Regions from separate parts of the Lysinibacillus sp. NPDC093190 genome, predicted to be linked through region 1. Evidence: riboswitches for the same ligand, from Rfam matches in the RefSeq annotation. Region 1 holds a riboswitch; each other region holds the start of a gene.
The links. Region 1 has a riboswitch for cobalamin ahead of ACQKOF_RS04240 (hypothetical protein). Riboswitches for the same ligand answer to the same signal wherever they lie in the genome.
Positions count from the first base shown of each region.

Region 2: linked by a shared signal. The riboswitch ahead of ACQKOF_RS14035 (ABC transporter substrate-binding protein) and the one ahead of ACQKOF_RS04240 (hypothetical protein) in region 1 are both predicted to bind cobalamin.
Region 3: linked by a shared signal. The riboswitch ahead of nikA (nickel ABC transporter substrate-binding protein) and the one ahead of ACQKOF_RS04240 (hypothetical protein) in region 1 are both predicted to bind cobalamin.

Region 1 is NZ_JBNNVG010000003.1:131,407-136,352, reverse strand. It holds gene ACQKOF_RS04255 (MATE family efflux transporter) at 1-765, opposite strand, end outside; gene ACQKOF_RS04250 (tyrosine-protein phosphatase) at 1,038-1,805, opposite strand; gene ACQKOF_RS04245 (ABC transporter substrate-binding protein) at 2,093-3,055, opposite strand; gene ACQKOF_RS04240 (hypothetical protein) at 3,057-3,599, opposite strand; cobalamin riboswitch at 3,796-3,997, opposite strand; gene ACQKOF_RS04235 (hypothetical protein) at 4,225-4,773, opposite strand.
Region 2 is NZ_JBNNVG010000016.1:80,785-85,730, forward strand. It holds gene ACQKOF_RS14025 (hypothetical protein) at 1-500, shown strand, start outside; gene ACQKOF_RS14030 (GTP-binding protein) at 688-2,628, opposite strand; cobalamin riboswitch at 2,785-2,970, shown strand; gene ACQKOF_RS14035 (ABC transporter substrate-binding protein) at 3,139-4,140, shown strand; gene ACQKOF_RS14040 (precorrin-3B methylase) at 4,194-4,868, shown strand.
Region 3 is NZ_JBNNVG010000009.1:109,781-114,726, forward strand. It holds gene ACQKOF_RS09780 (hypothetical protein) at 1-186, shown strand, start outside; partial or broken gene ACQKOF_RS09785 (DUF1572 family protein) at 353-878, shown strand; cobalamin riboswitch at 1,036-1,234, shown strand; gene nikA (nickel ABC transporter substrate-binding protein) at 1,592-3,202, shown strand; gene nikB (nickel ABC transporter permease) at 3,278-4,231, shown strand; gene ACQKOF_RS09800 (ABC transporter permease) at 4,233-4,946, shown strand, end outside.

The sequences.
Region 1 (4,946 bases):
CACCTGCTCAAATGCTGACGGTAAGCCTATATTTAATATTTTTCGAATATATTCCTTTGAATACTCGAAATAATATTCTAGCTTCACTCTAACATCCATGACTTGATAAAACAGCCAGAAAAACACGAGAATTGCTAATCCACGACTTATAACTGAGGAAATAGCAGCTCCTTTTACACCTAACTCCGGTAATCCTAAATTACCGAAGATTAAACCGTAGTTTAATACAACGTGTAGCACATTCATACCTAGTGATACATACATCGTTTGCTTTGTCCATCCATGTACACGGATAATCGCTGCTAACGCATTTATAATTGCTTGTAAAAAAATAAAGCTTCCTATGATTACTAAATAGCTTTGAGCGTATTTAAGCACTTCCCCCTGCAAGTTCATCATGGACATTAAATGACTTGAAAAAAAGAAAAATACGACGCTCATCATTAGTCCAACGACCAAATTCATCGTTACTGCTAAAGCGGAAATCTTCGCAGCTTCAAAAATGCGCCTTGAACCTAAATATTGAGATACAACAATGGAAGCACCATTACCAACTACTTCAAGTATTAAAATTGCAATATGAATATATTGATTGGCTGCACCAACTCCTGATACAGCATTGTCTGATAAAGCACTGAGCATAAATGTATCGGCTAGTCCCATTAACATAAATAAAAATACTTCTAAAAATATCGGCCACGTTAAATGGAACAAACTTAACTTATCTGTCTCTTGTATATCACTTTCTTTTAATGTATCTGCCAATACTTTTCACTTCTCCTATACGCTTCATAAAGATAGATTTTACGAGCAGTTAATCTCCCACCTACCAATTTTGAGGCGGGAGTTTTGTACCTGACGCTTCGCTTTCGGTACAAATAAATTACGGCCCGTTAACGCGGGATAAAAATATATAGTATCTTATCATAGATTTATAGAGTGTAAAGAGTTTTTATAATGAAACCTTAAAAGAATATGTAAAGCTAGTATAATAAACAAAAAATCCCTCTCACAATTTTATGTGAAAGGGTTTCTTATCATAGTAAGCAATGGTCCTGCAATTGCATACGTTTTTCTGTTGTTAAGCCAAACTCTTGCTCTAAAAAAGCGGCCTTAGAGCCATATCGGTTATCCATTGCATCAAATGCTGCTTGTAAATAGTCCTCACGGGCAGACATTAAGGCATAAAATTGCTGTAATTCTCGCTCGCTATAATCTTGCTGAATCGTCTGAGCCATTCGTTCTACTAAGGGACGTAGATGTACATTTGTATCTAAATAGTCCTCCATGATCGTTTCCTCAGGTACATCTAAAGCTAGTAAAATAAGTGCACTGCCAATACCTGTTCGATCCTTCCCGACCGCACAATGATGAACAAGCCCTAAATTTTCAGGATGTTGAATCGTTGCTATTAATTCCTTGAACGAGGCATTATTAAAAGGCATTTGTGCATAAAAATCTCTGAACATCTCTGGGCTTACAACCTTATAAAAATCTTTTCCACCAGTGTTTGTAGGCATCTCAAAAGCATGATTTCCCTTTGCTGGTATTTGAATATACTTGGCATACGGGAATACCGGATTAGGATTATTTTGAGCTTCATGGTTGTCTCGATAATCAAAAATTGTTTTCACACCTAGTGTTTCAAAAAGCTCCTTATCTGCTTTCGTCATTTTACCAAGTGCTGCTGAACGATAAATCAAACCATCCTTAATAGCACGCCCATCGCTCGACTTATAACCACCCATATCACGGAAATTATAGACTGCCTCAAACGAAGTAATCTTCATATCAAACTGTTTCACTCACTGCACCTCTCTCTGTTAGCAAGCATTCTTATCTCTATTTTATCGAACAATTCGATATAATACCAATTTTCACACTAGGTAATGTTATACACTACTTAGAGAGCGATAAGGGGGTTTATTTGAGTGCCTCTTTGCCAGAGCGGAGCAAGTGGCCGTATTACCCGATCACATCTTCACCGAAGAGAAACGGGTTTTTCCCGAGCATTTCACTACCAAAGTAATTACCCATTAAAAAAGCTGTCCTTGATAAAGGACAGCTCCAAAATACTATTTTTCAAAATAGACTATTTAAATAACTCAGGGTATACTGCTTTTGCTGTTAACTCAACAGCTTCGCCAATACGCGGGCCCGGACGGTTTGAAATATCAGTATCTATAAAATAAACCGCTTTATTTTGAATGGCAGTAATTGAATTCCATCCATCACGAGAAAGGATTTCTGCCGTTGGGTTTTCCACATAGTTTACTGTTGTTAAAATGACATCTGGATTTTTCGCAATAATATCTTCCTCAGATACCTTTGCCCAGCTTTTGAGGTCAGCAAAAACGTTCTTAACATTTGCAGCATTTAAAATCTCTTGTTGGAATGTACCAGAACCAGGTGTATATATGTCTGGCTTTGGACTAATTTCGAAATAGATATTTTTTGGCTCTTTCACATCTTTGACTTTCGCTTGAACTGCCGCAATTTTAGCTTTAATATCTTCATTTAACTTGTCGCCTTTATCTTTGATTCCCATAACCGTTGCGATTTGTTGGATATCCCCATAAACATCATCAAATGATTTAGCTGATTGAATGGCAAACACTTTAATACCTGCGTCTTCGAGACCTTTTAAGGCATTTAAATTTTCATCATCGCCTCCAGTTGTATAGGCAATAACGACATCTGGCTTTAACGCTAAAATACGCTCACTATTGAATTTTACAGAATCAGAAACACGCTCAATTTTTTGCGCTTCTTCTGGATACGTATCATGCTCAGTTGCACCAACGATTTTATCACCCACACCTAGAGCAAATAGAACTTCTGTATTACTTGGTTGCAATGAAACAACAGTTTTAGGTACAGCATTAAACTCTACTTCTACGCCGCGGTCATCCTTAACTTTATAGCTAGTTTTCTCAACTTGTTGATCTTCCTTAGAAATAGTCTCTTTATTAGTATCCTCTTTCGTGCCACAGCCAACTAATACGAGTGCTAGCATAAATACAGAAAGCCATTGTAGCTTAAACATTTTCTTCATTTCATTGATTCTCCTTTTTCTTTTTCATCGGGTATGACTTACTAATAAACGGTATTTCAGCAATACCAGCCCGCTGATTCATAAAGACAGCCATTACAAAAAATACATTGGCTAGTAATCCTAAATAATCAAAGAGAATAGCAGGTATTTCCCGTTCTTCAGATACTATGTGCAAAACGCGATATGATTTTTTCGACTCACTACGGCATAAATGTAATGCAGTAGCAGCCTCTGTTCCTTGAGGTAATACAAAGTTTTGTATTTCCTCTTTAACATGACTAACATAGAAATCATAGCGATCACTAAGCCAAGTCAAATCATCTTCGGTTACCGCTAATTTACCTCGGACTGAGCCATTTACATGGTAAGCCATTGGTAAAATGGCTAGTAAATCATCTGCTACTACCTCTACTGTTTCCTTTTTTACCGCCGCCAAAGCGACGCCAATATGTGTTGTAAGGCTATCCGTTCGAATTTCAAAATCTACCGTTGATGCCTTTTCACGCATAAATGGATAACAAGAATAACGTGCATCTTTTTTCAAATCTAAGTCCCCGCTTTCCTTCGTGAAAAATTCTTTAACACTCTCCTTAGGATTTCATCAGGTGAATTATAAGTGTACATAAAAAAAACGTTGTTTCCACTCCTAAGGAAACAACAAAAATAACATAAAAATTGTCGTATAGATACGACATAGCCTATGTATTTGCCGCATATTCTCCTAGCTTCCGAAGAGTTATCTACACGTTCAAACAAAGGTCGGTCTCCTGGCTTGTACAGTTCATTCAATCACGTTGTGAGTCATAAAAAACCTTCCCATCAAATAATTCGACAGTGGTATATCTTTATGATTCCTGTACTTACAGTTGCGGAAACAGCTTCGGTTTTTCACCGAATTCCCGATTATGCTATAGTTCAGCACCCTTATTCTGCAAGAATTATTCACTTGTAAAGCAGTTTAACATAGATTGATAGGAAAAAATAGCTGTGGAATTTGAATAAACAAATACGATGGATAAAAATCATGCATGTATTACCTTTTACACGCGGATATTCTCACTGCCCCCATGGGTATTCATCCTGATCGTGCAGTCGTTTTATTTTTTCATACTTTATAAAAACTATTTCTTAACGAAAGTATTGCGCAAAAAATAGACATTTCATAACTTTTAACGGATGGCATTCATATATTTCTTTTTGTATTTAACATCTCTCTCTTCCTCAATTAAACGCTGTGCAATCTCTAGTAGTTTTGGGTCATTCGTTGCATCGAATAACTTTTTAAAGGATACAATAATATCATAGCGTATTAATGTCGGGTGCTTTTCGTCTAAGCATATTTGAAATCTTTTCGCCAAATATGAAACGACTAAATCTCTTTGTACCTGCCCTGCTAAACCTATTCTCCAAATTGCCTGTAAAGTATGCCTCGCAGTCACTGTTTTTTCATCATACGTTACGGCCCAAATCTTTAAGAAGTCCTCTAATACTCTTTCTTCAGGATCACTTTTTGCTGCCAATGCGCATAAAAATTGTGCAGCACTTGCACGCACATGTTCGTTTTTGTATGTAAGAGCCTGAACAAGTTGTTCCCAAACTGAATATGTCCAATCAACTGGTTCCTGCATAATTTTCATTAATCCTTCGTATGATTTGTATTGTATATCACGGTCACGCTCTGTTAAATTACTAAAAAGTTGCAAAATCTCTTTTTCCATGATTCATCCCTACCTTTATTGTTTCAGAACGTAAAAAATAGTGTACTTGTAAGTGCTGTCTTAATTTCTATTATTTGTTACTTTACTGCTACGAAATTAAAGTCGCAAATGATTTTAATTTCAAAGCAAGCTCCCGTATTATATATTTCAAAATTATCAGAAATGAGGCTCAA
Region 2 (4,946 bases), on a different contig from region 1:
CAAAAACAAATAGTTTTATGATGTATATGCCGACAAATCCAATTGTGTATGAGGTGAATGGTGAGCATTATCATTTAATTACACGGATTGATTCGACGCGTGCAAAACCAAATTTAGAGCGACTTTCCCAAGATCCTAATCCAATATTAAGTGCTGCTCGGGTCAATGATTTATTGTGCTCGATAGTAATGCGCTTTTATGAAACATATTTAGAGGATTTATCACAGGTAGCTCATAAAGACAAACAACTGATTAATTTTGTAGAGCGAGAGTATCAGCAATTTTTAGAAGCTGTGAAGGAGCTAAATGATTATCATTTAAACTGGCACCCACGTGGTAACGGTCATGAACTATTGCTTGAATTAATTGATAATTTGCAACTTTTGAGAAGCCGACCGGGCAAGGTTTTAATTGATTTTTCTAATTCCCATAGTCACGTTGTGGTGGAACCTTCATATCGCATTTTTAAACAAGCACAGAAAACAGTACAAGCTTTATAAAAAAAATCGCGCGGGGTGAAGAAGAATACCCGTGAACTGGAGTGGTATACCTGCGAAGTAGAGTAAATACACGCGGAAGCAAAGCAAATACCCGTGCAAAGCAAGATTACCCGCAATAGCATAGTAAATCCCCACGAAACATAATAAACAGGACAATGATATAAAATCATGTCCTGTTTTTATGAATTTAGTCAATACAATGCATAGCTGCCGCTGCCTCATGCCATGGAACGGAGTAGCCTTTGCCTTTTGCACAAAAAATACTCGAGGATGTATATTCGGGGTCGGCGTTTTTATCGTAGTCAATTTGCGCAATAATGTCTTCTGTATTGTGACACATATCATAACCATCAAATTGTAGAGAAAGTACGCCCTTACCATTAGTGTAGGCGGCAAAGGTTGTACTGTAGCTCATAAATGTTGCGACAGGGGCTCGACCAGTTAAAATCGCATCATGTTCAGTTAAAATTGGCGCATCAAATGTACCAGCAGCTTGTTGAATATCGGTCATCATGCGGCCGATAAAATCACTAGGAGCTTTTAGCTTAAAGCGGTAATACGGCTCTAGTAATACATTTTCTGCTTGCTCCAGCCCTTGCCGTAATGCTCGGAATGTTGCTTCACGGAAGTCGCCACCATCAGTATGTTTAATATGTGCGCGTCCCGTTAAAAGAGTGAAGCGAACATCTGTCACGGGGAATCCTGTTAACAGCCCATGATGATCGCGCTCGAATAAATGTTTTTCAATGAGTCGTTGATGCCCGACCGATAAATCATCCGCATGACATGCATTGACAAATGTATTGCCAGTAACGCGTGTATTTGGCTCCATCAATAAATGTACTTCTGCATAATGCTTTAATGGCTCAAAATGACCATAGCCCGTCACCGTTGTTGCGATCGTTTCCATATATAAAATCTGTGGTTCGCTAAATGAAATGTCTAGTGAGAAGCGTTTATTAAGCACGTCGATCAGAACTTCGAGTTGGATGACACCCATAATATGTACATGAATTTCTTGAAATTTTTCATGCCACAGCACACGTAATGATGGCTCTTCCGCTTCGAGTATGCGGAAAATTTTTAATACTTCCTTTATATGCTGATCGCCTTCATATTGTACTTTCGCTTGTAATGTCGGTACTAATTCATAGGGCTGCGGGTTACCTGAATTACCAATGATATCTCCGATGTTTGCTTCACTAATTCCTTTAACTGCGAAAATCTCCCCAGCCTCGACCTCTTGAACTGTTACATAACGGCTGCCATTGTATAGTCGAATCTCAGTCACTTTTTCTGTTACATCTCCAAAGGAAAATTCATCACGCACATGTAACGTTCCCTGCAATGCCTTTAAAAAAGTTAAGCGTTGATGTCCATCATGACGAATTTTAAACACCTCACCTTGAAACGGGGCATTGTTATGAAAATGTATCTCTGTAAGTAGGAGAAGCTGTGCTAGGAATTCCTTTATCCCAATATCTTTCAAGGCAGAGCCAGAAAAACATAGAAAGGCCTTTTCCTGTTTAACCATCGTTTGTAAATGAGTAAGGCAGCTAGAGCTATCCAATGTCTCATTAAGAAAAGCATCGAGAAGCTGCTCATCACGTTCTGCAAGCCACTCCATCATGTGGTTGGAAACATAGTCAGAACGGAGCGGGTCATCTACGAATAGTACATCCTCAGAGCAATCCTTTTGAAGCTGTGCCATAACGGCTTCAACATCTGCCCCTTCACGGTCAATTTTGTTGATAAAGAAGAAGGTTGGGACGTGATATTGGCGTAAAAGTTGCCACACTGTTTCAGTATGACCTTGTAGTCCTTCAACCGCACTAACAATAATAATGGCATAATCCATAACTCGAATGGCACGCTCCATCTCTGGCGAGAAATCGACGTGTCCAGGTGTATCGATTAACGTATATGTATCATTTCCAATCGTCATGCGACCTTGCTCCGCAAAAATCGTAATGCCTCTTTGACGCTCTAACTCATGATTGTCTAGAAATGTGTCCTGGTGATCTACTCGCCCGCGGGCTTGAATACTGTTTGTATGAAATAGTAACTGCTCAGAAAATGTTGTTTTTCCTGCATCAACGTGAGCAAGTACTCCAATTGTTACATTCATAAAAAATCCTCGTTTCTATTAATTCATATCAACATTGTAACAGAATTGGGTAAAAAAATATTTCGTGTAGTGTTTATGTCGCAATAGTGTTAAAATATTTAATATATTTATTATTATGATTTATTTGTGAGATTGTGAATCTGATTATTTACAACAAAATAAAAACGACGTATTGGTGCAAATGATTTTGTCATTTGCTTAAAAGGGAAATCGGTGCAAATCCGATGCTGTCCCGCAACTGTAAATGGGGAGTCTATACGAGATGCCACTGTAGCTACGCTATGGGAAGGCGTATAGATGACGAACCTAAGCCAGGATACCTGCCAATATATATTTTTTACTTAAACCACGAGGATGGAGATAGTGAACAGGTTGAAGAACCTTTCTTTCGCTATGCTAACCTCTTGGAAACAAGGGGATTTTTTTATGCCCTTTTCTAGAAACTTAACTCGGTAGCAAAGAAGTCTAATGATTTCTTTCTATATATTTAACATCAAAGGAGAAGAGGACATGAAGAAATGGAAACACGTATGGCTTGTCTTTGCAATAGCATTGATCGCTGTACTAGGCGCGTGTAACGCAAAGGACAAACCAGAATCTGCAGCAAAAGATGAGAAGGTAGAGCCTTCACATGCTGAAACGACAGAAGTAACGATTGAAAATAATGGAACAACACAAGTATATAAGGAAGCACCAAAAAAAGCGATTAGCTTAAATCAACACGTGACAGAAATTATGCTGGCTTTAGGTTTAGAAGATTCAATGGTAGGGACGGCATACTTAGATGACAAAATTTATGAGCCCTTGCAAGCTGCCTACAATAAAGTACCTGTGTTAGCTGAACAGTATCCTTCAAAGGAGCAGGTTATTAATGCTGAGGCAGACTTTTTATACGGTGGTTGGAAAAGTGCCTTTGGAGAGAAAGGTGTTGGTACACCTGAAGAGCTTGAGGTCTTAGGGATTCACACTTATTTACATACTGCCTCAAATATGACGAAACCAACTTTAGACGATATTTTCACAGATATTCGAAATATCGCAAAAATTTTCCGCGTTGAGGATCGTGGAGAAGCTTTAATTGAGAAAATGACAAAGGATGTAGATGCAGTACGAGCAAAATTACCGCAAGATGGGAAAGAACTGCGGGTATTAGTGTTTGATAGTGGTGATAAAGATGTCTTTACTGCTGGACAGAACTTTATGAATGAGCTTGTTAGTATGTCTGGCGGTAAAAATATTTTTGGTGATGTAGAATCAGGATGGACTACGGTATCAAAAGAGAATGTAGTAGAACGAAATCCAGAAGTTGTTGTTGTCGTTGATTACGGAGAAACAACGGCGAAAGAAAAAATAAATTTCTTAAAAAATGATCCAGCCTTAAAGGAAACGGAAGCAGTAAAAAATGAACGCTTTGTGATCTTACCGCTTTCTGCTGCGTCAGAAGGAGTTCGTGCTGCAGAAGCCATTCAAGTATTAGCAAAAGGCTTCTATCCTGACAGCTTTAAAAACTAGAAATAATCTGGGCTAGCGTTTTGCTAGCTCCTTTTTCATAAGGAGAATTATTTATGAATGCATTCCGTACGAATATACCGGACAAAACCTTTGAAAAGCTAAACAATAAAGGGGGTTTTACTCGTCTTGCCGTAAGTCCTGGTATTATTAATAAACATTATACGCCTGCACAATTTCAAACAATAGCGAAGGTTGTAGGGGAGACCGGTGCGATCAAATACTCTGCCTCTTTCAGCATATTATTATCTATTCCAACAGTAGATGTAGCAAATACGATTGGGGAGCTAGAAAATGCTGGTCTGTATGTGGCAAAGCAAGGGCCAATTGTAGCGATGAAGGCCTGTGATTTTTGTGACGGTGATAAGATGGAGGCAGCACCGATTACTGAACAGCTATATCATGCATTAGCAGGAATAACGGTCCCTACAGGATTACGTTTAAATGTCAATGGCTGTGCCTCAGCCTGTTATAATGCGGTCTATGATGATATTGGGCTTGTCTATCAAAAGGATAGCTTTGACGTCTATTTAGGAGCAGTACCAATGGGGGCGAATGCACAAGCCGGAACGCTGTTTGCAAAAAGGGTAGGAGTAGAGCAGGTTGAAGGATTTTTAAGGCAAATCATTGAGTTCTATAAGGAACACGCTCGTCCGAATGAACCTTTTTATAAATTTTATCGCAGAACAAAATCTGCTGATTATTGGGAGTTATTAAAAAGTAAGACTTAATCCTAGATTCATAATCATCTCGTTTTACCGCAATAAAATGCCTACAGAAATAAATTGTAGGCATTTCAATTGCATGGT
Region 3 (4,946 bases), on a different contig from region 1:
GATGAGGCAGACAAGCGCATTTATCGAATGAGTACAAGAGCCAATGAGTTTTATACGTATTATAATGGCTATGTATATCAAATAGGCTATCAATTAAATGGTGATCAACAGGAAGCACAAGAAAAAATGGTTACTCTTGTAAGAGAATTTATCCCGCACATAAATTCATCGAAAGCAAAGAAGTAAGGTGGAAGATAAACTGCCTGGATTGGTGAAGGCTTAGCAATCAGTGGTGATAAAGAACCCCCCAGTGAGTATGTATTACTTTATTTTTGTCAACAACTAGTTACCAAATTGGCACATCTCATTCTGTCTATATTAAAATAGTAGAAAAGAGGATGGGGGTTCAACAATGACGGTAGCGCAAACGTATTTAAATGTTGTCCAAAAAAGATTTAGAAGTGTCAAAGAGCTAGGCGATAAAACACTCGTCCAACTGGAAGTGGCCCAATTGCACTGGGCGTATAATGAAGATTCAAACAGTATCGCAGTGATTGTAAAACATGTAAGTGGTAATATGATGTCGAGATGGACAGACTTTCTAACGACAGATGGTGAGAAAGCAACGAGAAATCGTGATGATGAATTTACCGATAGCCTTCAGTCAAAAGAAGAGGTTATGACTGTATGGGGAAAGGGCTGGCAAGTCTTTACAAGGATTAACGGAAGCTGATTTACAAGGGTTTGTAACGATAAGAGGAGAACAGCATTCCGTGATAGATGCTATCGAAAGACAGATGTCCCACTACTCACAACATGTCGGTCAAATCGTTTACATCGCTAAGCAACTAAAGGGCACTGAGTGGCAAACATTAAGTATTCCAAAGGGACAATCTCAGGCTTATACTGAGTCTATGGTAAAAAAACATCAACAATAGAAATGGGGCCGTCTCACTAGTATGAGATGGCTTTTTTTGATGGAATGTACATAACTATCTTTAAAATAAAAAAGCATTTAAAAATCTCGAAACTTTATTATATTCAGAAAATAAAATTGACGTGTGTCTTTGAAGCGTGTTATGTTTATTATTAAATTTAATAATTACCATTACAAGTTTTAGGTGAAAAATAATTTTTCACTCAATTAAAAGGAAAATGGGTGTAAATCCCATGCTGTCCCGCAGCTGTAAATGAGGAGTTTTGTTTCAAAAAATACCACTAAGTAAGTACTTGGGAAGGTGAAGCAAAATGAAGATTCATAAGCCAGAATGCCTGCTTGTAATAAGATTCATTGTAGATCTACGAAAGATAGGGAGATGGATGGAAGGCTTTTAATGATGAGTTTTTCTATCCTTATTCATATGGAATAAGGATTTTTTTATGCTTTTTTCTAATCTTAGTAGTTTACATCAAAGTGAGGTGCGAATAAAGAGAGAGCATAGTTTTATGTATTTAATACAAAAACAACTTTGAAACCTCGTAGTGTTTGTTATACGAAATTAGCAAGACAAATTGTTTGGTTAGCGGCGGAATTTCGGGTTTTAGCGGCGTTCCCCGAATGCTATGAGTTTTAAATTAGAAGTATTGTGGAGAAGTATAATAATATATCAATCTTCTTTCTAGCATCAATAAATAGACAGGAGCAAAATTAATGTTATTCAAAAAGAATTTATTGCCTTTCATTCTATTACTGATGTTAACCATTTTAGCAGGGTGTTCAAGCTCGAATGAAGGTAATGGAAGTACAACAAAAGATAACGAAGGAAAAATGATAACAATTGGCTGGCCGCTAGATATAGGGCCTTTAAATCCGCATACTTATTTACCAAATCAAATGACTGCGCAAGCAATGGTGTATGAATCATTGGTAGAGTATAACGATGACGGGACAATATCCCCGAAATTAGCAGAGAGATGGGAAATCTCTGACGATAAAAAAGCTTACATATTTCATCTTAGACAAGATGTCAAATACTCTGATGGGACAGCCTTTAATGCAGATAATGTTATTCGTAATTTTAAAGCAGTTTTAGCAGATCGTGAAACACACTCCTGGATGGGGATGGTGAATCATATTGTAGATGTTGTGAAAGAAGATGATTATACAATTCGTTTACAGTTAGATGCACCCTACTACCCCGTATTAAACGAATTGGCGTTTGTTCGACCATTTCGCTTCTTAGAGGATAACGGATTCCCTGAGGGAGATGCAACTAATAAAGGTATTAAAGCTCCGATTGGAACAGGTCCTTGGGTATTAACGGAATACAAAAAAGATCAATATGCAATTTTTAGCCGCAATGAACATTATTGGGGTGAAAAGCCACTGGTAGACAAAGTAAAAGTGAAAATTATTCCTGATTCAGAATCTATGTCACTGGCATTTGAAAATGAAGAATTAGATTTAATTTATGGTCGTGGCATTATTAGCTTAGATAACTACACTTTCTTAAAAGATAGCGGTAAATACAAAACGGCTACATCTGAGCCTTTATCTACACGTGCATTACTGTTTAACACACAATCTGGACCATTAGCAGAATTAAAAGTACGTCAGGCTATTCAATATGCTATTAATAAAGAACAAATGGTTGAAAGTATTACCCATGGTACAGAAAAAGTTGCCAATACGCTATTTTGGGATGCTATTCCATATGCCAATATTGAGTTAAAAACAATCCTATTCAATCCAGAAAAAGCCCAGCAGCTATTAGATGAAGCAGGTTGGACATTACAAAAAGGTGATAAAATCCGTTCCAAAAATGGGCAACCTCTTAAATTAGATTTAATTTATATTGCAACGGATGCCATCCAAAAACCTATGGCAGAATTAATGCAAGGGGAATTAGCAAAAATAGGCGTCCAATTAAACCTTGAAGGCGCTGATGTTATGGTAGGGCTCCAAAAATTGATGGATAATCAAGTAGATATTAATTTCTGGCGTACAAACGGTCCGCCAACAGACCCACACAGCTTCGCAAACGAATCAGCAACACCGAATGCAAATGGCGTTTATGAAGCAAAATTAGGCCTAGATAACGTAGTACAAATTGATGACAAAATACATCAATTATTAATTGGTACTGATGAAGCAGAACGTGTTCAATTGTATAAAGATATTTTAACAATGTTCCATGACCAAGCATTATTCTATCCAATTTCATATGAAACGAATACCGTTATATACCATAAAAATATGAAAGATTTTAACCCTCGTGCATCTGAATATGATATTCCTTATGCTCAAATGGATTTAAAGTAAGAGAATGAAAAGAGAGTGGGTCTAAACTGACTCCTCTCTTTTTGCACTATGAAGACTTGGGAAGTGATGAAAGAAATGTACGAATCAACTTGGCTTTTTTGCCTAAAACGAGTTATTACATTACCATTTGTCTTACTAGGGGTTTCAATCATGACCTTCTTATTTATTCGTTTTGTTCCAGTAGAGCCAGCGGAAGTAATACTTAGATTGTCAGGAATCACACCGACGGCAGAAGCAATACAGGCGCTACGATCGGAATTGGGCACTGATCAACCTTTGTTGATTCAATATTTTATATGGCTAAAAGGTGTGTTGCACTTCGATTTTGGTACATCGTTTGTGAGTAAATTACCCGTTGCCCAAGAAATATTAGAAAAACTACCGGCAACTTTTGAATTAGCCCTAGCTGCATTTGTATGTATTATTGGCTTTAGTATTCCTCTAGGTATTATAAGTGCTCTTTATAAAAATTCCGTATTTGATAAGATTATAGGCTTATTATCCATTATTAGTGTATCCATCCCAACTTTTTGGTTAGGTTTTTTTCTTCTATCCTTATTTAGTTTGAAGCTAGGCATTTTCCCGACAAATGGTAAAGGGACTATTTTACATATAATTTTACCAGCAGTATCTTTGGCATTACCCACTATTGGATTGTTTGTTCAGTCAATTCGTACAAGCGTCATAGAAGAATTACAAAAATATTATGTTCAGTATGCACATTTACGGGGGTTAAAAAAATCTGTTATTCTCAGTCGACATGTCTTCAAAAATGCTGCTATTCCGCTAACGACGATGCTTGGTATGACACTTGGAAATTTATTGGGTGGGGCTGTTATTGTAGAGCAGATATTTAGCTGGCCGGGTTTAGGTCGCTACTTAATAGAATCAATTATTAATAGGGATTATCCAGTTGTGCAATGTTATGTTCTAATAATCGCTATTATTTATGTTTTTGCTAATTTATGTACAGATATATTACATCGAGTTCTTGATCCTCATTTAATGATGGTGAGGGGGAGAGAGTAGAGTGATTAAATTGCACAAAAGATTAAACGGTAAACAATTGATTAGTATAGCTTCACTCACATTCATTGGGCTGTTGGGGCTTTTTGCTCCTTTGATCATGCCGAATGATCCTTTTTTGGTGGATGTGTCTAAAAAGATTTTAGCTCCATCATGGGCATATCCTTTCGGCACAGATCATTTAGGGCGATGTATACTTTCACGTATACTGTTGGGTATTCGCTATTCTTTAGGATCAGCTATATTCATTCAATTAATAGCAAGCTTTTTTGCTATATGCATAGGGGCAATAGTAGCTTTCAAGAGAGGAATCATTGATTATTTATTTATTCGTATCTGTGATATTTTATTAGCTTTCCCAACGCTTGTTCTTGCATTTGGACTGCTAGGTATTTTGGGTCCAAGCTTAAGAAATGTATTATTGGCGCTTATTTTTACTCAAACTATTTATTATTCAAGAATTTTAAGAGGCTTATTTATAAGCGTTAATGAAAAAGAGTTTATAAAAGCTGCTAAAATTAGTGGAACTTCAGGGGTTAAGTTAATCCTACGCCATTTCGTGCCAAATATAATGGCGCCGATGCTGACGATTATTTCTTTAGATTTAGGAAAAGTAATTTTAGAAATTGCTGGCTTTTCATTTATTGGTGTAGGTGTTCAAGCTCCTACTCCTGAGTGGGGAATGATGATAAGTGAAGGTAAACAGTATATTCGACAA